DNA from 2 places in the Herminiimonas sp. GW821-FHT09C12 genome. Region 1 is predicted to be linked to the other one. Evidence: predicted binding sites of a transcription regulator. Region 1 holds the regulator's gene; the other holds the start of a gene.
What was found. The regulator FliA, encoded in region 1, starts transcription of late flagellar genes. The targets are predictions, from matches to a motif close to CTAAAGTTTNNNNNNNNNNNGCCGNTA.
Positions count from the first base shown of each region.

Region 2: a site for FliA is predicted at 5,314-5,340, ahead of AC07N2_RS13320 (YjfB family protein). Genes of this name have one in related genera too.

Region 1 covers NZ_JBWKPC010000002.1:1,211,094-1,222,744, reverse strand. The annotation lists gene AC07N2_RS15540 (CheR family methyltransferase) at 1-364, shown strand, start outside; gene cheD (chemoreceptor glutamine deamidase CheD) at 373-984, shown strand; gene AC07N2_RS15530 (protein-glutamate methylesterase/protein-glutamine glutaminase) at 1,030-2,109, shown strand; gene cheY (chemotaxis response regulator CheY) at 2,261-2,659, shown strand; gene cheZ (protein phosphatase CheZ) at 2,661-3,317, shown strand; gene AC07N2_RS15515 (EAL and HDOD domain-containing protein) at 3,377-4,591, shown strand; gene flhB (flagellar biosynthesis protein FlhB) at 4,746-5,918, shown strand; gene flhA (flagellar biosynthesis protein FlhA) at 5,915-7,999, shown strand; gene flhF (flagellar biosynthesis GTPase FlhF) at 7,996-9,261, shown strand; gene AC07N2_RS15495 (MinD/ParA family ATP-binding protein) at 9,254-10,069, shown strand; gene AC07N2_RS15490 (RNA polymerase sigma factor FliA) at 10,077-10,808, shown strand; gene AC07N2_RS15485 (flagellar motor protein) at 10,790-11,530, shown strand; gene motD (flagellar motor protein MotD) at 11,569-11,651, shown strand, end outside.
Region 2 covers NZ_JBWKPC010000002.1:713,788-725,438, forward strand. The annotation lists gene mqo (malate dehydrogenase (quinone)) at 76-1,710, shown strand; gene cls (cardiolipin synthase) at 1,883-3,274, opposite strand; gene AC07N2_RS13315 (methyl-accepting chemotaxis protein) at 3,581-5,071, opposite strand; gene AC07N2_RS13320 (YjfB family protein) at 5,385-5,573, shown strand; gene AC07N2_RS13325 (DUF924 family protein) at 5,642-6,247, shown strand; gene AC07N2_RS13330 (TetR/AcrR family transcriptional regulator) at 6,307-6,930, opposite strand; gene AC07N2_RS13335 (hypothetical protein) at 7,144-7,326, shown strand; gene AC07N2_RS13340 (efflux RND transporter periplasmic adaptor subunit) at 7,549-8,775, shown strand; gene AC07N2_RS13345 (efflux RND transporter permease subunit) at 8,831-11,651, shown strand, end outside.

The sequences.
Region 1 (11,651 bases):
GCCGGAGCGCGCGAAGCGCTTCTTCTTGCGCGGCAAGGGTGCCAAAGAAGGCATGGTGCGCGTACGTCCCGAGCTGCGACAAATGATTACCTTCAAACAGGTGAATCTGCTGGCGAGCAACTGGGCAATTTCGGGACAGTTCGATGTGATCTTCTGCCGCAATGTGATGATCTATTTCGACAAGCCTACGCAAGGAAAAATACTGGATCGCTTTGCGCCCTTGATGAAGTCGGATGGTTTGTTATTTGCCGGTCATTCCGAAAACTTCCTGTATGTCACGGATGCGTTCAAGTTGCGCGGGAAAACGGTTTACGAGCTGGAACAGAATAAGAAAGCGGGTTCGTCGCCAACACGTCGAACATAACAGAATCTATGAATGAATTGACCAAAGAACATTTCGCCACGAATGTCTATTACGACCGGACATTCGATCGCGACGCAGCCAAGATCTTGCCGGGTGAGTATTACTACACCGGTAAAGATATGCTGATTGTGACCGTTCTTGGATCATGCGTATCAGCTTGCATACGTGATCGTGTCACCGGTGTCGGTGGGATGAATCACTTCATGTTGCCGGATAGTGGTGGTGATGCAGATAGCCCGATTTCTGCATCGGCGCGGTATGGCACGTATGCGATGGAGATTCTGATCAATGATTTGTTGAAAGCTGGTGCGCGGCGCGAGAATCTGGAAGCCAAAGTATTTGGCGGCGGTAATGTCTTGAGTGGCTTCAGCTCGATTAATGTCGGTCAGCGTAATGCACAATTCGTACGTAGTTTTCTGAAGATAGAAAACATTCGTATCGTTGCAGAAGACTTGAATGACATACATCCACGCAAGGTGTATTACTTCCCGCGTACGGGCAAAGTATTGGTCAAAAAACTCAGGCAGTTGAACAACAATACATTGGTCAATCGCGAACAGGATTATGCGAATCGTCTACAGTCTGGCAGTGTCAGCGGAGACGTGGAACTCTTTTCTTGATGCAAATAAATATATCTATAAAAAACGCTATACCAAGGCAGCCTCATGAAAATTAAAGTATTGATCGTGGATGATTCAGCGCTGATACGCAGCGTGATGAAGGAGATCATCAATAGCCAGCCGGATATGGAAGTTGTCGGTGTGGCGCCAGATCCGATTGTCGCGCGCGATTTGATCAAGCAAACAAATCCTGATGTATTAACGCTGGACGTTGAAATGCCGCGTATGGACGGCTTGGACTTCTTGGAAAAATTGATGCGTTTGCGTCCGATGCCGGTGGTGATGGTGTCTTCGCTGACCGAACGCGGTTCGGAAATTACCTTGCGTGCACTTGAGTTGGGCGCGGTTGATTTTGTGACCAAGCCGAAGATGTCGATTCAGAGCGGCATGCTTGAATATACCGAGATGATCGCCGACAAAATTCGTGCAGCATCGAAAGCGCGCATCAAGTCACGACCTATCGTGCCGCACGATCCGAACAAGCAAACTGGCGATGGCGTTTTACCATTGATACGTAATCCGCTTACCAGTAGTGAGAAACTGATCATCATCGGTGCATCTACCGGTGGCACCGAAGCGATCAAGGATTTCCTGATGCAGATGCCATCTGATTGCCCTGGCATTCTGATTACACAACACATGCCGGCTGGATTTACCAAATCGTTTGCGCAACGTCTGGATAGCTTGTGCAAAATCGGTGTGAAGGAATCGGAAGGCGGCGAACGGATTTTGCCTGGCCATGCCTATCTGGCTCCTGGTCATTCGCATTTGCAGTTGGTGCGCAGTGGTGCCAACTATGTCACGCAACTTGATCAAGGCCCGCCGGTCAATCGTCATCGTCCATCGGTCGATGTGTTGTTTCATTCTGCTGCAGTGCATGCAGGCAAGAATGCTGTCGGTGTAATTCTGACAGGGATGGGTAAAGATGGCGCATTGGGTATGCTCGAAATGAAGAATGCCGGTGCTTATAACTTCGCGCAAGATGAGGCGTCATGCGTAGTATTCGGTATGCCGCGTGAAGCGATTGCGGTCGGTGCGACGCATGAAGTTGGCCCTTTAAATGCACTGCCAGGAATGGTTTTGGGTCATCTGGCGACGCATAGCAGCCGCGCATTGCGCGTCTAAGTGGTTTTTTGATACAGCTAGTGTTGGTTTCTTCCGATTTGCTTGTATCCTCGGTGCATAATAGCGATGCATCAAAATGAGACGATGCGTTAGACCATGTTCGATTCCTTATCAGGATCGATGACGATTTAAAGAATTAATGGAGTAATTCATGGCAGGCCCAAATACCAAATTTTTAGTTGTTGATGATTTTTCAACAATGCGTCGCATTGTTCGCAACCTCTTGAAGGAACTGGGCTATACGAACGTCGATGAAGCCGAAGATGGCGCAATGGCCCTCGCGAAATTGCGTAGCGAACAATTCGACTTCGTCGTGTCCGACTGGAACATGCCGAATATGGATGGTTTGACGATGTTGCAACATATTCGTGCCGATCCAGCACTTTCCAAATTACCAGTGTTGATGGTCACGGCAGAAGCGAAAAAAGAAAACATCATTGCGGCAGCACAAGCCGGCGCAAATGGTTATGTGGTCAAGCCATTTACCGCTGCGACACTGGACGAAAAACTCGCGAAGATTTTCGAAAAACTGGCTGCAGCCGGAGCCTGAGTTGAGCGGCGCCTCATCTGCACAGACGGTATCCGAAACAGATCACGCAAATTTGGCGAACGACGAAGTGCTGTCGCGCGTTGGTCACATGACCCGCGCGCTGCATGAGAGTCTGCGCGGCTTGGGTTTCGATCAATTGATAGAACGTGCTTCGCACGATATCCCTGATGCACGTGATCGCCTCGATTACGTTGCACGCATGACAGAGCAGGCTGCACAACGTGTCTTGAATGCGACTGAGGCAGCTGGTCCTTTGCAAGAGCGCATTCAATCTGATGCCGCCGCAATGTCTACCGAATGGCAGCAAGCCTTGCAAGGCGACTTTTCTGAAGAAAAATATCGCGCCTTGGCAGAACAGACCATAGCTCATCTGAATGCCACACAAAGTGCGACGACAGAAACCAGACAGCATCTGATGAACATCATGATGGCGCAGGACTTTCAGGATTTGACCGGGCAGGTCATCAAGAAAGTTACCGAGCTGGCGCATGGCTTGGAGCAGCAGTTGCTGCAATTACTGGTCGATTACGCTCCGCCTGAGAAGAAGAAAGAAGTCGATACTGGCTTGCTGAACGGGCCGCAAATCAATCCAGTCGGTAATGATGTGGTTGCTGGTCAGGAACAGGTCGACGACTTGCTTGAAAGCCTGGGTTTCTAATCCATTGATGCGCCGCCGTTTGTCATTCCGACTTCCGTTGTACTTTCCGCTTATTTCCTATGTCTGAAATGAAATTCATCGTGCGTGAGCCGTTGCTGAATGCAACACAGCAGATCCTTGGATACGAGCTGTCGTGGCAAAGCAATGAACAAGATGGCGGCATGGCCAGCGATGAGGATTTGCTGGAGCTGGTGACCTTTGTCGCTACGCAATTGCACGACAAAGAATCAAATTGGTTGCTGAATGACAGCGTGCTGTTTTTTGAAGCGACGCCGGCTTTGATTGCTTCTGATGTAGCAAAGAAACTGCCTGCAAAAAATACAGTATTTCGCCTGACCTCAGCCGATCTGGCGGATAAAGAAACGCTCAGAGTAGTGAGTGACTTGCGACAGCAAGGTTATGGAATTTCGCTGCGTGATGCAGATACTTTGCCGCATAACAGCCAGCTCTTGCAAGTCGTCAGTCATGTTGAGGGGCACTTCAGTCGTGATAGTGTTGATGCAAAAGTAATCGAGCAGAGCGGTTTGAAATCTGCCGGTGTCAAATTGGTCGCGCGTCAGATCGCTGATTGGCGTGAATACGATCATTGTGTCGCAAACGGACTGTATGCGTTCATAGGCAATCTATACCTGACACAGCGCCCAAATGCTGAGAAAAAGGGATTGAATTCAGCACAGCTCATCATTGTCCAGTTGATGGAAATGGTGCGGCAAAATGCCGATATTCGCGAGCTGGAAGAAGTGCTGAAGCGCGATGCTGCTCTGTCATACAAGTTATTCCGTTACATCAACAACGTCGGTTACGGTTTGGGGGCGGAAATCCAATCCCTGCGTCATGCCGTGACGATGCTTGGTTATTCGCCTTTGTATCGCTGGTTGTCTTTGTTGCTGGCCACGGCAAGTACGCATAGCCATTCGGCCGTGCTGATGCAGACGGCGATTGTGCGTGGTCGCTTTGCAGAATTGGCCGGGCATGGCATTTTGCCCAAACATGAGGCTGAAAACCTGTTCGTGGTCGGTATGTTTTCCCTGCTGGATCGTTTGCTGGGTATTCCGATGGAAGAGGTATTGAGTAAAATTCAGCTCTCGGAACCGGTAGCACAGGCATTGCTGACGCGTGATGGCATGTACGGTCCATTCTTGGCACTTGCCGAGGCATGCGAGCCGAATAATGGCGATATTGCAGCGTTGGCTGACTCTCTTTTCATCAGTTCGCGTCAGGTCAATGAGGCGCATTTGGCCGCACTGGCCTGGGCGCAAGCCATCAAGATTTAGTTTTCCCTTCAATTTCCCGCTTAGCACGACTTAAAAAGCGGGATCTTTCCCATCCTATTCCCTCGATCACCTTAAGGCTTTCTAGCCAATAATCCACTCATAGGTCCGTATGGCGTCATGTTGAATGCCAGCGGGAGTACCTCAGGAGTCGGCTTTGGCTGAAGAAAGTGATCTCGAAAAGACTGAACCCGCGTCACCGCGCAAGCTGGAGCAAGCGCGGGAGCAGGGTGATGTGCCGCGTTCGCGCGAGTTGGCGACCTGTACGCTGTTACTGGCTGCGGGCGCTGCTTTCTGGATCACCGGTGGCCGCATGATCGCTCAACTGAACGCCACGCTGGCGTCTGGTCTTTCTTTTGATCGCGAGATGGCCTTCGATATGGAGTTGTTGCTGGCGCATGCCGCCGCCAGCATTATCGATTTGCTGATCGCGTTTGCACCTGCGGCATTAATCCTGATTGTGGTGGCATTGGCATCACCAGCGTTGATAGGCGGATGGTTGTTCAGTGCACAAGCCTTGCAACCTAATTTTGGCCGTATGAACCCGATGAAGGGCTTGGGCAATATGGTTTCCAGTCGCTCAGCGGTGGAGTTGGGTAAGGCAATTGCCAAAACCATTCTGATCGGCTGGATCGCTTGGATGGTAATCCGTTATGAATTTGATGCGGTGCTGGCGCTGAGCGTGGAACCGTTGAAGTCAGGCACCGAACATTTGGGCCATTTGCTGGTCGTCAGTTTTATCTTTATTGCGAGTGGCTTGGTCATTATTGCGATGATCGATGCGCCATATCAAATGTGGCAGCACGCGAAGAAATTGATGATGTCGCGTCAGGACGTCCGTCAGGAATCCAAGGAATCTGAAGGTAATCCGGAAATCAAGGCGAAGATACGCCAGCAACAACGCGAGATGGCACGCCGCCGCATGATGTCCGAAGTACCAACCGCAGACGTCGTCGTGACCAATCCGACGCACTATGCAGTCGCATTGAAATATTCCGAAAACGGCATGCGCGCACCGAAGGTCGTCGCCAAAGGTGCAGATGAAGTCGCCGCCAAGATCCGTGAACTGGCAATGGAAAACAATGTGGTGCTGCTGGAAGCACCACCACTGGCGCGTGCGCTGTTCCGTCATGCCGAATTGGGCGATGAAATCCCTGAAAAACTCTATATCGCTGTGGCCGAAGTATTGGCTTATGTATTCCAGTTGCGCGCATACAGCAAGAGCGGTGGCGCACGTCCGGTTAAACCGGACGATCTCGATGTCCCGCCAGAGATGGATCCCCTTAACCCTGCTGCAGAAGATGCAGATACGAATGGCCTGCCACAATGAATAGCCTGAAATTACCCGCCTGGATGACCGGCGAAGGTTCGAGAGCCATCGCCGCACCGCTGATCATCATCATGATGTTGTCGATGATGGTGCTGCCGCTGCCGGCCATCGTGCTCGATATTTTCTTCAGCTTCAATATTGCGCTATCCATCATCGTATTGTTGACCGCTTTGTACACGGTCAAGCCACTCGATTTCATGGTGTTCCCGACGGTGCTCTTGGTCAGCACCATGTTGCGTCTGTCCTTGAACGTGGCATCTACACGCGTGGTGCTGACGGATGGCCATAACGGTCCGGATGCCGCAGGTAAAGTGATTGAGGCCTTCGGCCATTTTCTGATTGGTGGTAACTACACTGTTGGTATCGTGGTGTTCGTGATTTTGACCATCATCAACTTTACGGTTGTGACCAAAGGTGCGGGCCGTATCGCTGAGGTGGGTGCACGTTTCGCATTGGATGCGATGCCGGGTAAGCAGATGGCGATTGATGCCGACTTGAATGCTGGCTTGATCGGTGAACAGGATGCACGTCTGCGTCGTACGCAAGTTGCACAAGAAGCCGAGTTCTACGGCGCGATGGACGGTGCAAGTAAATATGTGCGCGGCGATGCGATCGCCGGCATTATCGTCACGGTGATCAATATTGTCGGCGGTCTGATCGTCGGTATGGTGCAACACGATATGGGTTTTTCCGCTGCGCTGGAAAACTATACCTTGCTGGCAATTGGTGATGGCTTGGTTGCGCAGATTCCTTCGCTGATTATTTCCACTGCTGCAGGTATCGTCGTTTCACGCGTGGCCAGTGAGCAAGATATTGGCGGTCAATTGGTAGGGCAGTTGTTTGCCAAGCCACAAGTGCTGTATATCACCGCTGCGATCATTGGCGGCATGGGCTTGATTCCTGGCATGCCACACGTTTCTTTCCTTTTCCTCGCCAGCATCATGGCCGGTGCGGCATACATGATTTCGCAACGTGCATTGAAAGCCCCGCAAGTCGAACCTGAAGTGACTGCACCACCAGCGGCGCCGGAAGTTGAAGAAGCGAGCTGGCAAGATATTGTGCAAGTCGATACCTTGGGATTGGAAGTCGGCTATCGCCTGATTCCTTTGGTCGATAAATCACAAAGTGGGGAACTGCTGCGTCGGATCAAAGGCATACGCAAAAAATTCGCACAGGAAGTCGGCTTCCTGTCGCCGCCCGTACATATCCGCGATAACCTGGAATTGAAGCCATCTGCTTATCGCATCACGCTCAAAGGTGTGGAAGTTGGTAGCGGCGAAGCACTGGCGGGTCAGTTCTTGGCAATCAATCCAGGCATGGTCAGCGGCACTTTGCCTGGACCAACAACCAGCGATCCAGCCTTCGGCTTACCAGCAACCTGGATCGATTCCAACATGCGTGAACAAGCGCAAGGCATGGGTTACACCGTCGTCGATGCCGGTACTGTCGTAGCGACCCATTTGAATCACTTGATCACAACGCATGCTGCTGAATTGCTAGGTCGTCAGGAAGTGCAGCAATTGCTCGATCACTTGGCCAAGGAATCGCCGAAGTTGGCAGAAGATTTGGTGCCTAAGGTGATTCCACTTTCGACTCTGCAAAAAGTATTGCAAAACCTGTTAATCGAAGGCGTCCATATCCGCGATATGCACACCATTATCGAAACCTTGTCCGAGCATGCTCCTTACACACAAGACGTGAATGAATTGACCGCATTGGTGCGTGTGGCATTGGGTCGTGCCATCGTGCAGCAATTGTTCCCATCGACGAACGAATTGTCAGTCATGACATTGGACAACCGCCTTGAACGTTTGCTGACACAAGCCTTGCAAGCAAGCGGATCCGAAGGCGCCGGCATCGAGCCAGGCTTGGCTGACACGATAGCTGCGCAGGCAGAAGCCGCGACGCGCCAACAGGAATCATTAGGATTAACACCGGTACTGCTGGTGCCAGCGCAATTGCGCGCATTGCTGGCGCGCTTCCTGCGTCGTGCCTTGCCGCAGCTCAAAGTGCTGTCGCATGCAGAAGTCCCGGATTCAAAAACAATCAGAGTAACTAGCTTAGTTGGAGGTCAGGTATGAACGTTAGAAAATTTACAGCAAGCACGTCGCGAGGCGCATGGAGTTTGGTGCGTGAAGCACTCGGACCAGATGCGGTCATCCTTTCCAATCGTGCGGTGGATGATGGTGTCGAAATTCTGGCGCTGGCCGGTGAAGACATGGCTTCGCTTTCCGAGCCTGTTATCGAAAAAACAGCACTTTCTGAATCTACGTTTGCCGCATTGGCACCGCAGCACAAGTTAGGTCATACACCCACTTTGGCAATTACATCCAATGTCGCCAGCCAAGCAGATACGACAGAAATCAATAGCGCCGAGCTGAACGATGTGATGAACGAAATCCGTTCGATGCGCGGCATGCTGGAAATGCAATTGACTGAAATCGCATGGAACGGCCAGCACAAGCGTGAACCGGTCAAATCCACAGTGTTGCGTGAGATGCTGGCTGCCGGATTCAGCGCCAGCCTGGCGCGCTATCTGATTGAGCGTTTGCCGGCAGGTTCTAGCAATCAAAGCGGGATGGAATGGATCAAGTCGATATTGACCCGCAACCTGACCACCATCGGTGATGAAAACGAGATCCTTGAAAAAGGTGGCGTCTACGCATTGGTTGGCCCGACCGGTGTAGGTAAAACGACAACCACGGCAAAATTAGCTGCGCGTTGCGTTATGCGTCACGGTCCTGGCAAGCTTGCCTTGATTACGACCGACGGCTATCGTATCGGCGGTTACGAGCAATTGCGCATCTACGGCAAAATCCTCGGTGTCATGGTGCATTCGGTCAAGGATGAAGCTGACCTGCGCATTGCGCTGGATGAGTTGAAAGGCAAGCATACTGTCTTGATCGATACCGTTGGCGTTAGCCAGCGCGATCAAATGGTCGCAGATCAGATCGCAATGTTGTCCGGTGCTGGTAGTCAGGTCAAACGTCTGTTGTGCCTGAATGCGACTTCAACCGGTGAAACGCTCAATGAAGTAGTGCGTTCTTACATGGGCAATGGCCTCGCAGGTTGCATATTGACCAAAATGGATGAAGCTGCAACCATTGGTAGTGCACTAGATATAGTCATACGGCAGAAATTGAACTTATACTACGTCGCGAACGGTCAACGCGTACCGGAAGATCTGCACGTCGCCAATCAGCAATATCTGGTTGAACGTGCATTTAAACTCAAGCGCGAAACAGCGCCGTTCCAGTTCAGTGATGCGGAGATACCTTTGGTGATGGCAAATACGGCACGTTCGATGAACGATAAGAGCTTGCGTGAGGTGATTCTTGGGTAGTTTTAAATGTGATCAGGCAGAAGGTCTGCGGCGACTGCTCGCCGGACCAAAGCCGCGCATTTTCACTTTTTTGTCAGCCACTTCAGCGGCAGAAAAAAGCGCGATGCTGGTCAATCTGAGCGCCTCGCTTGCATCGAGCGGCAGTGATGTCGTGCTGTTGGATGCTTGCGTCTCCACAAATGGCATCACGCATCGCATGGGGGCAGAAGTACAAGCAACCTTGCTGGACGTTGCGCGCCAGGAGCGCGCGCTGAATCAAGTCGTGCAAGCCATGCCACAAGGCTTCGGTCTGGCATCGCTGACGCGTGGTTCACTCCATGCCGCAACACGTGATGCGAATCAACTGCGCCGTTTGTCGAATGCATTTGGCGTGCTGGCATCGCAATCTGACGTGCTGATGGTTGATGCCGAACTGGATGAAGACGGCAATTTACCTGTTCCTGCGATGGCGAACGGCGATATCGTCGTGCAAGTTTCTCCCGATGCGGCATCGATCAAAAACGCCTATGCATTGATCAAACGATTGAATGCGCAATTAGGCCGTCGTCCGTTCAGCATTCTGGTGACTGGAGCAGACGAGCAGGAAGCAGCGCTTGTTTATCAAAACATGGCACAAGCTGCCAGCCGTTATCTGGCAGTGGAATTGCATTCGATAGGCTCTGTGCCACAAGATGAGCAAACGACACGCGCGGCGCGTCTTGGTCGTGCGGTGATAGAGGCCTTCCCGATGGCTGGTGCATCGGTTGCTTTCAGACGTCTTGCAGAACGTTTTACCTTATCCGCCCATGGCGCCAAGTTCGGAGCCTGAATCACCTATGTATACCGCGGCTGGAAAATCAGACAAAGATCATCTCGTAGGAGAACATGCGCCCCTGGTTAAAAAACTAGCGCATCAGATGAAAGCCAAGTTGCCGCCTAGCGTGGAAGTGGATGATTTGATTCAAGCCGGCATGATCGGCTTGCTGGATGCTGTTAGCCGCTACGAAGAAACACATGGCGCGCAATTCGAAACCTATGCCGTACAACGTATACGCGGCGCGATGCTGGATGAGTTGCGTAGCAGTGACTGGATGCCGCGCAGCATGCGTCAAAACATGCGCAAGATCGAGGTGGCAATGAACACCTTGCAGCAACGTCTGGGACGTGCGCCGAACGAGAGCGAAGTTGCGAAGCAACTCAAATTGTCACTGGCTGATTATCAGGATTTGTTGAGTGATGGCGGCGGTCATCAACTGGTGTATTACGAAGATTTCCACGATAGCGAAGACAACGAACATTTCCTCGATCGTTATTGCACAGATGAGTCGCCGGACCCACTGCAGAATTTGATGAATACCGGTTTTCGTGCTGCAGTTATTGAAGCAATTCATGCGCTGCCGGAACGCGAAAAAATCCTCATGGGTTTGTACTACGAGCAGGAAATGAATCTGAAGGAAATCGGTGCCGTTATGGGCGTGACCGAATCACGCGTATCGCAATTGCATAGCCAGGCTATCGCCAGGATGCGTGCAAACTTAAGGGAGAAAGCGTGGACTGGGGTAGCTTAATTGGTATCGCGCTGGCGCTCGGTGGCATCCTCGTTGGGCAAATGCTCGAAGGAGGAGGGCTGGGTTCGCTGGTGCAGCCTGCCGCGTTCATCATTGTCATCGTTGGCACTATAGGTGCGGTCCTTCTGCAAAGCGGTTGGCGCAATTTTGCGCAAGGCGTAAAAATGGCGGGTTTGGTTTTTGTGCCGAAGGATGATGACTATCAAGCTTTGATCAGCGACATTACCAGTTGGAGTGTGATCGCACGTCGCGAAGGATTGCTTAGTTTGGAGCGCGTCATCAAGGATGTTAACGATCCATTTATCGCGCACGGTTTGCGTTTGATCGTTGATGGCGTTGATCCAAATAAATTGCGTGAAGTGCTGGATATGGAAATCGGCGCTTACGAAACGCGTCAGCGTTTGGCAATCAAGATATGGGAAGCAGCAGGCGGCTACGCGCCGACTATCGGAATTTTGGGCGCTGTTCTCGGCCTGATACACGTGATGGAAAACTTATCAGATCCAAGCCGCCTCGGCAGTGGGATTGCCGTCGCATTTGTGGCGACGATTTATGGTGTTGGCTTTGCCAATCTGGTTTTCTTGCCTATCTCCAGCAAGCTCAAAGCTCTGGTCAGTCGCGATATCTTCAAACGCGAAATGTTGGCTGATGCATTTGCCGGTATTGCTGCAGGTGACAATCCGCGCTTGATCGAAGAGCGCATGAATATCTATTTGATGTAACGGTAGTTTTGCTTACAGCATCTGCAGATTGATCAACCATGGCACGTAGAAAACACGAAGAAGAACATGAAAACCATGAGCGTTGGCTGGTGTCCTATGCCGACTTCATCACACTCTTGTT
Region 2 (11,651 bases), 500 kb from region 1:
TTTTCTATGTCGCGTACACCGCTGCATAGTGAGCATGAAAAATGGATGTCATTTTTAATGAACGTGGATTAAATAATGTTTAAAAAAAACTACCTTGCCTTATTGGCTTTTGCTTTGTCTCTGGTTGTCATGCCTGTGCATGCAGCAGAAATCAAAAAAGTAGATGTCATGCTCATCGGCGGCGGCATCATGAGTGCAACCCTGGGTATTTGGCTCAATGAGCTGGAGCCTACCTGGTCCATGGAAATGGTCGAGCGACTCGACGGTGTTGCCAAGGAAAGCTCAAACGGCTGGAACAATGCAGGAACTGGCCATTCAGCCTTAGCTGAACTGAACTACACGCCGGAAAACAAGGATGGCAAGGTTGAGATTGCCAAGGCTATCGAAATCAATGAAGCGTTCCAGATTTCACGTCAATTCTGGGCGTGGCAAGTCAAGAACGGTATCTTGAAAAATCCTCGCTCCTTCATCAATTCGACACCGCACATGAGTTTTGTGTGGGGCGATGAGAACACCAAATATTTGAAGAAGCGCTATGAAGCGCTGCAAGCCAGCCCTTTATTCAGAGGCATGCAGTACTCTGAAGATCCTGAGCAGATCAAGAAGTGGGTTCCGCTCATGATGGAAGGACGTCCTGCGAATCAAAAGATTGCTGCTACCTGGACGCCTATCGGCACGGACGTAAACTTTGGCGAGATCACGCGCCAGTTCGTCGGCACTCTTCAAACGAAACCGAATTTCTCCCTGAAGCTTTCCAGTGAAGTACAAGACATCACGCGTAATGCGGATGGCACTTGGCGCATCGCTTACAAGAATCTGAAGGACGGTACCAAAACACAAACTGATGCCAAGTTCGTGTTCATCGGCGCTGGTGGTGGTGCTTTGCATCTGCTGCAAAAGTCAGGTATTCCGGAAGCCAATGAATATGGCGCATTTCCTGTAGGCGGATCTTTCCTTGTTACCGACAACCCAGCCATTGCTGAACGCCATTTGGCCAAAGCTTATGGTAAGGCATCGGTAGGTGCTCCTCCGATGTCGGTTCCGCATCTGGATACCCGTGTTCTGGATGGCAAGCGCGTTATTTTGTTTGGACCATTCGCGACTTTTTCTACCAAGTTCCTGAAGGAAGGTTCGTATCTGGATCTGTTCACGAGCGCGACTACGCACAACGTTTGGCCTATGGTGCGAGTTGGTGTCGAGCAGTATCCACTGGTTGAATATCTGGCTGGTCAACTGATGCTGTCTGACGATGATCGCCTGAAAGCATTACAGGAATACTTCCCGAATGCGAAAAAAGAAGATTGGCGTTTGTGGCAAGCCGGTCAGCGCGTACAGATCATCAAGCGCGATGAGAAAAAGGGCGGCGAGCTGAAACTGGGAACAGAAGTTGTTAGTTCCAAAGATGGCAGCATTGCAGGTTTGCTGGGTGCTTCTCCTGGTGCATCGACTGCAGCGCCTATCATGCTGAACGTGCTTGAAAAAGTGTTCAAGGACAAGGTCGCGACACCAGCTTGGCAGAGCAAGATACGCCAGATCGTTCCGAGCTATGGCACCAAGCTCAACGACAGCCCTGACAAGGTCTATCAGGAATGGGTATATACCAGCCAGATTCTTCAGCTGACACCGCCTCCTGCAATCGATCGCACGGTAGTTCCGCAAGCTGCACCTGCGCGACAACCTAAGAATGAACCAGCTGATCTGGCGTTGTAATGTTCACTTGCTCGAAACCTGATCCACGAGCCGCATAGTTGGTATTCAGGATTGAGCAATAGTTATAAAAAAATCCTACTCATGAAAATGAGTAGGATTTTTTTTGAGCTGATCGATGTGGACTTGCTTGAAATGATTTGAAGCTGCCGAAGTGTAGTGGATGATGACACTTCTATAACCAGTATTCCAAACGTCGTGCCATCCATTCGCGCATGCGATCCGAGAATGGGCGTTGTGCCCATTGCTCAGCAGTGATTTCTATTGAATTACTCAAATCTTCGTTGAATGCGCTTTCCATCACATCTCCAAAATTCTTGTCCAGTGCAATCAGATTGACTTCGTTATTGTGCAAGAAGCTGCGCATATCGAGATTGGTGGAGCCGACGGTGGACCAGTAGCCATCGATGACAGCAGTTTTGGCATGTAACACGGATGCCTGCAGTTCAAATATGCGCACGCCGCTGGCAAGCAACTCGGTATAAAACGAACGTCCTGCATGCATGACTAGTCCCGCGTCAGATACGCCGGGGAATACCATCTTCACATCCACGCCACGCTTGGCTGCATCGGTAAGCGCTTGTATTAATTGCACATCCGGAACGAAGTAGGCATTCGTAACGTGTATGGATACTTTTGCTTCCTGCATCGCGAGTACATAGGCTTTGTACACCGCGTAATCGCCGTCGGGTACGCTGGCAATGACGCGCACGATTTTTTTTCCCATGGGTTTTAACGGCGGGAAGTAATTCCGTTCAGCGAGATTGTCTGGCTTATGACTTGCCCATGTTTGCATGAATAGCCATTGGAACGAAGCGACAGCCGGTCCTTCTACTTGTATATGCGTATCGCGCCAACCTAGATCAACGTTATCTTTTTTACGTGAGCGGAATAACGATTTAGATGAGTAATCGCTGGTGATGTTGATGCCGCCGGTGAATGCAATCATGCCGTCGACGACTAGAATTTTGCGATGATCGCGATTATTCAAGTGCCAGGAAAAGAGCTGCTTGAATGGGTTGACGGGATTAAATTCGAGTAAGTTGATACCACTGTCACGCAATTGCTGGAAAAATTCTGGTGGTGTGCCGATGGAACCGATGCTGTCATAAATGATGTTGACCTGTACGCCTTCGCGCTGCTTTTGCATGAGTAGTTCTGCGAACTCTTTGCCCAAAGCATCTTGATTGAAAATATAGGTTTCCAGATTGATGTGATTTTTGGCATTTTTGATGGCGGCGAGCATGGCTGCCATTGTTTCCGGACCATCGTTGAGCAGGGTGAGTTTATTGCCCGCGATGAGTGGACTGCCAGTTGCGGCTTCTTCCAGAGCAGCTAATTCCGGTAGATTGACGTTATCGCTACGCAAGCGTTTTGCCAGCAAGGATTCTGATTTTTGTTTGGATAGATTGCCTTGGCTGGTTTGTATCGAGATTGAGTCTTGCGGTGTTAATGATGTTTTTAAATAGCGAACATCAGGCAGCGAGGCGCAGGCAGTAAGTGCAAGGCTGAGTAGCAGCAGAGAGAGTCGAGTGAAAAATGAAACGCGTATAAGGTTACGGAGCATTTTTGTCTGATATTTCGTTGGCTATTTCACGGGGATCATTATTCATCTTGCCATCAATTTGTACTTGAAGCAGGGTTAATTTTTATTCACCCAAATAGCCGTGACATTGGAAAAAATATCTGTGATTTTATTACTTTGTATGCAAATGTCAGAATGCGCTAGCTCGCTGTAATAGAACATGGTTCTTTGCTGCTCGAACATATATATCGGAAAATGATGGGTGTAAAAGAAAAGCCCATTTAAGCGGGCTTTTCTTTGTTCAGCGCAGCGTATCGTTGTTTTTGACGATAAATGCGGCAAGGCTGCTCAAGCAGGCAGGGCAGTATTTAATGCAAGTCCCACATTCTGATCATGCAATTTAAAGCTCCCAACAGTTTGTGCTAAGTGCTCCGCCTGATTTTGCAATGACGTAGCGGCAGCGGCTGCTTCTTCTACCAAGGCAGCATTTTGTTGCGTTACTTCGTCCATTTGGCTGATGGCTTGATTGACCTGTTCAATTCCTGCGCTTTGTTCCTCGCTGGCCACTGTAATTTCCGCCATGATGTCGGTCACGCGTTTTACGCTGTTAACGATTTCATCCATAGTCGTGCCTGCTTGTTCGACCAGTTTCCCACCGGTATCGACTCTTTCCACTGAATCTCCTATCAAGGCTTTGATTTCTTTTGCTGCAGATGCAGAGCGTTGTGCGAGATTGCGTACTTCTGCTGCAACTACTGCAAAGCCACGTCCTTCTTCCCCAGCTCTGGCTGCTTCAACTGCAGCATTCAAGGCAAGGATATTGGTCTGGAATGCAATGCCGTCGATGACGCTGATAATGTCGACGATTCTTTTCGATGCATCGTTGATCGCCCCCATCGTCAATACGACCTGAGATACGACTTCACCACCTCTGATTGCGATGTCTGAGGCGTTTGCTGCCAATTGGTTGGCCTGCTTGGCGTTATCTGCATTTTGTTTGACAGTAGAGGTGATTTCTTCCATCGAAGATGCAGTCTCTTCAAGCGCGCTGGCTTGCTGTTCTGTGCGGGCAGATAAATCGAGATTGCCCGCCGCAATTTGATTTGAACCCGTCGCAATTGCATCCGTACCATTGCGAACTTTCGTCACGATGCGCATGAGATTTTCATTCATGTCTTTCAAGGCATGAAGGAGCTGGCCAGTTTCATCCTTGGATGTGACGTTTATCTGTGTCGTGAGATCGCCTGATGCAACTGTGCGGGCAATATCAATCGCGTCGTTCAAAGGGCGTGTGACGCTAGTGATAATCCAATAGGTGAGGGTGGCTCCAACAACGGTCAATATTGTCAGTGCGAGTAAAATTGTTTTCGTCGCAAGATCATTTTGATCCTGTGCAGTGATGCGATTTTGTTCACGAATTTTTGCAGAGCCTTCACTGACGAAGGTGACAATTTGATCGATTTTTTGCGTAGGCTCGCGATCCAAACCTTTTACCAATGCATCGACATCTTGTGCACTCGTTTGCTTTGCATGGTCGTACTGCGTCAGTGCTTCAAGATAATTTTTTTCCAACTTAACCAATGCTGTATTTGCTTCATCTACCAGTGCTGTGCTGAGCTGGAGTTTACTGAGTACGCCGCTCAGTTTATTCAAACCTTCGTGCGTCTCTTTACCTTGTTCAATGAACGCTGCTTTGTATTTAGTGAATGCATCAATATCGTGACCACGCAGCAGAATGTTTTTCCATTCTTGAATTTGAATCTTGAAGTCGACTTGTGCTTTTCTGGCCGTGTCGACGGCATGTTCGACGTTAGAAGCTTGTTCAAGCGTCAACGTCATGAGCGCATTGGTTCTGTTGAGAGTACTCCAGCCTGTCAAGCCCAGAGCTACTGATCCTAGAATCAAAAAAGTACTTAACAGAATCAGACGACTGGAAATCTTTACATTTTGTATACGCATAAAACTACTCTCATGAATCAGGCAAGACGCCATAACCTTTTAACGGCGGTGAGCACATAAACTCAAGCAATTACCAGCATATTTGGTGGATTAAGAAATCTCATCAATCAAGTGCGATACGTGTAAAGAATTTCGCAGATGTGCCGATAAGATAGATGAAGCGTCATTCCCGGCGTATTGATTTGAGGCGAATATGGACGTAAGCAATATTGCAAGTTTGGCGACCAGCATGGCACAGCAGCGCACGAATAGCGACGTGTCTCTGACCGTGTTCAAGAAGGCGATGGACATTCAGAGTGCAATGGCGACGACTTTGATCGATGCAATCCCGAAAGTGAATTTACCTGCGAATATCGGCCAAAACATCAATACCAAAGCCTGATCACCGACTTCCAGATCGGTAGAAGCTATGCGACTATAGCGACACGATTTTGGAGTAAGGGAGCAGGTATGCCGGTAGAAACGATAGCATCGATACTTGAGTTCTGGTTTGGTACGGACGAGGACGATGCCAAAGCAGCCGAACAGCAAGGCAAGCTTTGGTGGTCCAAGGATACGACTGTTGATCAGACGATCAGGGATCGCTTTCAAGAATCTACTCTGGCAGCCGCGAATGGCGAGTTGGATGTATGGGCAGCGACGCCGCGTGGTTTGCTTGCGCTGATCCTGTTGACGGATCAATTTCCGCGCAATATGTATCGCGGCTTGTCGACTTCTTTTGCCTTCGATCCTCTGGCTCTGCAATGGAGTCTGATGGGACTTGATCATGGCTTCGATCAAGCGTTACGACCTATAGAACGCGTTTTTCTTTATCTTCCGCTGGAACACTCCGAGAATATTACGCATCAGGAACGCTCAGTCGCTTTATATGAGCAGTTGTTGCGTGATGCACCGGCTGCACAAGAAAAAACTTTTTCCGGCTTTGTGCAATTTGCGATTCGGCATCGCGATATCGTTGCGCGTTTTGGTCGCTTTCCGCATCGGAATGCGATTCTGGGGCGTGAAACGACAGAAGAAGAGCGTGCGTTTTTGCAAACGGCAGGCTCTTCCTTCTAATTTTCCTTCAGTGAATTTTTAAATAGCGGGATTTGCAGTCCAACCAGCAGTCCGCTGTCTTACTTGGCGGCAGGCCAGGCGCGCATTGCAGCAGATGCAATCGCGAGTAATTTGTCTCGATCACCAGTATCTCTGGCTTGCGTCGACATTCCCTGTATCACCGTTGCGTAAAAACTGGCGAGTGCGCTGGCATCGGTGCCGGGTGGCAATTCACCTTTGGCCATACCTTGCTCAATTCTGGTCTTGATCATGACTTCCACATTATCGCGGCGCTCTGTCATTGCGCTTTGCACGTGCTCGGCCGAGGCGGAGCAATTGGTGGTGGACGTGACGACCAGGCAGCCGGGTGGATGGCTAGGGCAGGTATTGTCTATGGCGCTGCTTTGCAACAAACGTTCGATGGCGTCGCGCGCGGTTGGTGCTTCATCAAACAGGCATTGCAGGGCATCGCAGCTTTTCGTTGAATAACGCTCTACCGCCTCAAGAAACAATTGTTCCTTGTCGCCGAACGCAGCGTACAGGCTGGGCGGTGTGATGCCCATGGCAGATGTCAGTTCGCTCAGCGATGCAGCTTCGTAGCCATAACGCCAAAAAACCAACATTGCGCGCTCCAGAGCCGTTTCTCTATCAAAAGAGAGGGGACGGCCGGTTTTTTTGCGCGGCTTTTCGGATTTGTTTTCCATTTCCATAGCGATCGATAGTAAACACCTTGACAGCTTAAGACAAGCAATATACAGTCACATCATACTTTCATAGCGATCGCTATGAAATATAAAAGTGACATGAATCGGAAATATTTTTATTGCGTTGCTTTAGGCAAAACGCCGTTTTGGTTTTTGTCTCAGTTTCTATCTATCAATATTTTTTATCTGTGTAATCAAAAGCGAGTGTGCCAAATGAAAAACCGTCTCTATCAAATCACCATTATTGCTGCCAGTACCTTTGCATTGTCTGCTGCGATGCATAACGACGCGCTGCAAGACATGATTTACGACAGTGCCTTGACAGGTGGTGGCGTATTGGCTGGTGCGACGGTATCGCTTGGTAACTTTGGGCAATCGGTAGCGGCAAAGCGCTAACAGTCATGCACAAGACCGACATGATGCCACTAAATGCGGATGCTGGCTGGCAATCCGCATTTTTTGTCGATTTCACAACTGCGCTGAAGACATCTCGCCGCGGGGGAGCTGCGTCGCGATGTTGATGCTTACGCATGCATCGGCTCAAACATTTGCCAATTAGTGGCAAGCACTATTTCTTAAAGATCATCTTTTTTGCAGATCACATTTCAGGGAATGAAAATGAAAGTATCAACTACACCACGTTTTTCCCGCAGTACTGTCGCGATTGCCGCGGGCATCCTCATCATCGCCGGCGCGGCGACAATTTCTCTGACTGGTCGCGCAGAAAAACCGCCAGTTGCAGCACCGGCAGCAGTCGGCGTAACAGTCGCCAATGTGCTGGAGCGCTCGGTAACGGAATGGGATGATTTTTCCGGTCGCGTCGAAGCTGTTGAGCGTGTTGAAATTCGTCCGCGCGTTTCCGGCACTATCGACGCTGTGCATTTTCAGGATGGGCAATTAGTGAAGAAGGGCGCTTTGCTGTTCACCATCGATCCACGTCCTTATAAAGCTGAACTGGCTCGTGCCGATGCAGCACGCGCAGGTGCATCAGCTCGCTTGTCATTGGCAAAAACAGAATTGGATCGTACCAAACGCTTGCTGGAAGATCGTGCGGTCGCGCAACGCGAACTCGATCAACGTGAAAATGCATTGCATGAAGCTGATGCCAATCTGAAAGCCGCCGACGCCGCAGTACTTACAGCCCGCTTGAATCTGCAATATACGGAAATCACTGCACCGGTCGCCGGCCGCGTCTCACGTGCCGAGATCACGGTAGGCAATCTGGTCGCAACAGGACCAACTGCACCGACACTGACGACGCTGGTTTCGGTATCGCCTGTTTATGTCAATTTTGAAATCGACGAACCAACTTACATCCGTTATTCAAGCAGTGGCGCTGTAGGTAACACTGGCGTGAATCGCGTCCCGGTTGCGATGGGTCTGACCAGTGAAGAAGGTTATCCACGTCAGGGTCATGTCAAATCTTTTGATAACAGAGTTGATACCGGCTCCGGCACGATACGCGTACGCGCTGTATTCGATAACGAAAACGGCAGCCTGACGCCAGGTATGTACGCCCGCGTACGTACCGGTGATTCCAACGCCAAGAATGCATTGTTGATCGACGACAAAGCAGTCGGTACCGATCAAGACAAAAAATACGTGATGGTAGTTGGTGCAGACAACAAGGCGGTGTATCGCCAAATCACATTGGGACCGATGGTCGATGGCTTGCGTGTAGTACGTACCGGCTTGAAAAAAGATGAACGCATCGTCGTCAACGGTTTGCAACGCATACGTCCGAATGACACCGTCACACCGGAAGTCGTGAAGATGGATGCACGTGTCGCCAGTGCAAATACAGTGAAGCCGACAGGGCAGGCGGCTTCCAGCGCAGTCAACTAAATCGGAACCCGACAGTAGCTGACTCCGCTCACCACATTTAAGAAGAAAAACTGAAATGAATATCTCTCGATTTTTTATCGATCGCCCCATCTTTGCCGGCGTTTTATCGGCCATCATCCTGATCGGTGGTTTGATCTCGATGTTGAACCTGCCGATCTCTGAATATCCGGAAGTCGTGCCGCCATCGGTCGTGGTCAAAGCCAACTTCCCGGGTGCCAATCCGCAAACCATCGCGGAAACAGTCGCCACGCCGATCGAAGAGCAGATCAACGGCGTAGAAGGCATGTTGTATATGGCGTCGCAGGCAACCTCCGATGGTTTGATGACACTGACCGTCACATTCAAACTTGGCACGCCGCCGGATCTAGCGCAGCAGTTGGTGCAAAACCGTGTGAACCAGGCCTTGCCACGTCTGCCCGACGTGGTGCAGCGTTTGGGGGTTACCACGGTCAAGAGTTCGCCAGACATGACGATGGTGGTCCATCTGGTTTCGCCAAATGATCGCTACGACATGACGTATTTGCGTAACTACGCGGTGCTGAACGTCAAAGACAATATTGCGCGTTTACCTGGTGTCGGCTCGGTCCAATTGTTCGGTGCCGGCGATTATTCGATGCGGATCTGGCTTGATCCACGCAAGGTAGCGGAGCGTGGCTTGTCCGCCAACGATGTGGTTGATGCGATCCGTGAGCAAAACGTGAACGTCGCTGCCGGCGTAATCGGTGCATCGCCATCGGTCCCTGGTGTGGATTATCAAATGTCGGTCAATGCACAAGGCCGTCTCAAAACTGAAGATGACTTCCGCGATATCGTGATTCGTACTTCGCCGGATGGCGTAGTCACGCGTTTGCGTGATGTGGCACGTGTTGAATTGGGTTCCAGCGAATATGCATTACGCTCGCTGCTGGATAACAAATCGGCGGTCGCGATGCCGATCTTCCAATCGCCAGGTTCTAACGCGCTGGAAATTTCAGACAACGTTCGTAAAACGATGGCTGCATTGAAAAAAGATATGCCGGAAGGCGTTGATTACAGTATCGTCTACGATCCAACTCAGTTTGTTCGTTCGTCGATTGAAGCGGTTATTCATACCTTGCTGGAAGCAATTCTGTTGGTTGTGATCGTTGTGATCATCTTCTTGCAAACATGGCGTGCATCCATCATTCCTTTGCTGGCGGTACCGGTATCGGTGATTGGTACCTTTGCGGTGATGATGGGACTTGGGTTCTCGATTAACGCACTCAGTTTGTTCGGGTTAGTGCTGGCGATCGGTATCGTCGTCGATGATGCGATTGTGGTGGTAGAAAACGTCGAGCGGAATATTGAAGACGGTTTGACCGCACGTGAAGCAACCTATAAGGCGATGCGTGAAGTGTCCAGTCCGATTGTTGCGATCGCACTGACTTTGTCGGCAGTATTTATTCCACTCGCATTCGTTAGCGGTTTGACTGGGCAGTTCTTTAAGCAATTTGCGTTGACGATTGCCATCTCGACCGTGATCTCGGCGTTCAACTCATTGACCTTGTCACCAGCGTTGGCAGCATTGCTGCTGAAAAGCCACGGTGCACCTAAAGACAAATTCCAGTTGTTAATCGATAGATTGTTTGGCTGGTTCTTCATTCGCTTTAATAAAGTGTTCCATCGCGGTTCGCAAAATTACGGCACCGGTGTGACCACTGTATTGAAACGTAAATCAGCTTCGCTGGCAGTGTATGCAGTGTTGATTGGTGCGACGATGTTCTTGTTCCATCACGTACCGGCTGGCTTTATTCCAGCTCAGGATAAACAGTATCTGGTTGGCTTTGCACAATTACCTGATGCCGCTTCGCTGGATCGTACAGAAGACGTGATCCGTCAAATGTCCGAAATCGCGATGAAAACACCAGGCGTTGAATCGGCAGTGGCTTTCCCAGGTTTATCGATCAATGGTTTCGTGAATAGTCCTAACTCAGGCATTGTGTTCACAACGCTTAAGCCGTTCAACGAACGCAAGAGTGCAGATTTGAGCGGTGGTGCGATTGCATTGAAATTGAATCAGCAATTCGCTGGCATTCAAGGTGCGTATACGGCGATGTTCCCACCGCCACCGGTGCAAGGTCTGGGTACTATCGGCGGCTTCAAACTGCAGATTCAAGATCGTGGTGCACTCGGTAAGGAAGCATTGAACGATGCATTGAAAGCCTTCCTCGCGAAAGCCTATCAAGCGCCTGAACTGGCCGGCATGTTCTCCAGCTATCAGATCAATGTACCGCAACTGTATGCCGATCTTGATCGTACACGTGCGCAGCAACTTGGTTTGTCGATACCGGCTGTATTCGATGCCTTGCAAATTTATTTGGGTTCACTGTATGTCAATGACTTCAATCAATTTGGTCGTACCTTCCAAGTGCGGGTACAGGCAGATGCACCTTTCCGTGCCCATGCTGAAGATATCGGTTTGTTGAAAGCGCGTAATACCAAGGGCGAAATGGTGCCTTTGTCTTCAGTGCTCAAAATGACGCAAAGCTATGGTCCAGATCAATTCATTCGCTACAACGGCTTCCCGGCTGCTGACGTGAATGGTGGTCCGGCTCCTGGTTACAGTACAGGTCAAGCACAAGCAGTAGTGGAACGCCTGTTGGCGGAAACTCTGCCACGCGGCATCAGCTACGAGTGGACCGAGATCACGTATCAAGACAAGATCGCCGGCGATACGCTGTTCATCATTTTGCCGTTGGCGATGTTGCTGGTGTTCTTCGTACTTGCTGCGCAATATGAAAGTCTTGCCCTACCGTTGGCTGTCTTGTTGATCGTGCCTATGGGCTTGCTGTCTGCCATCTTTGGTGTCTGGCTGACCGGTGGTGACAACAATATCTTTACGCAGATCAGTCTGATTG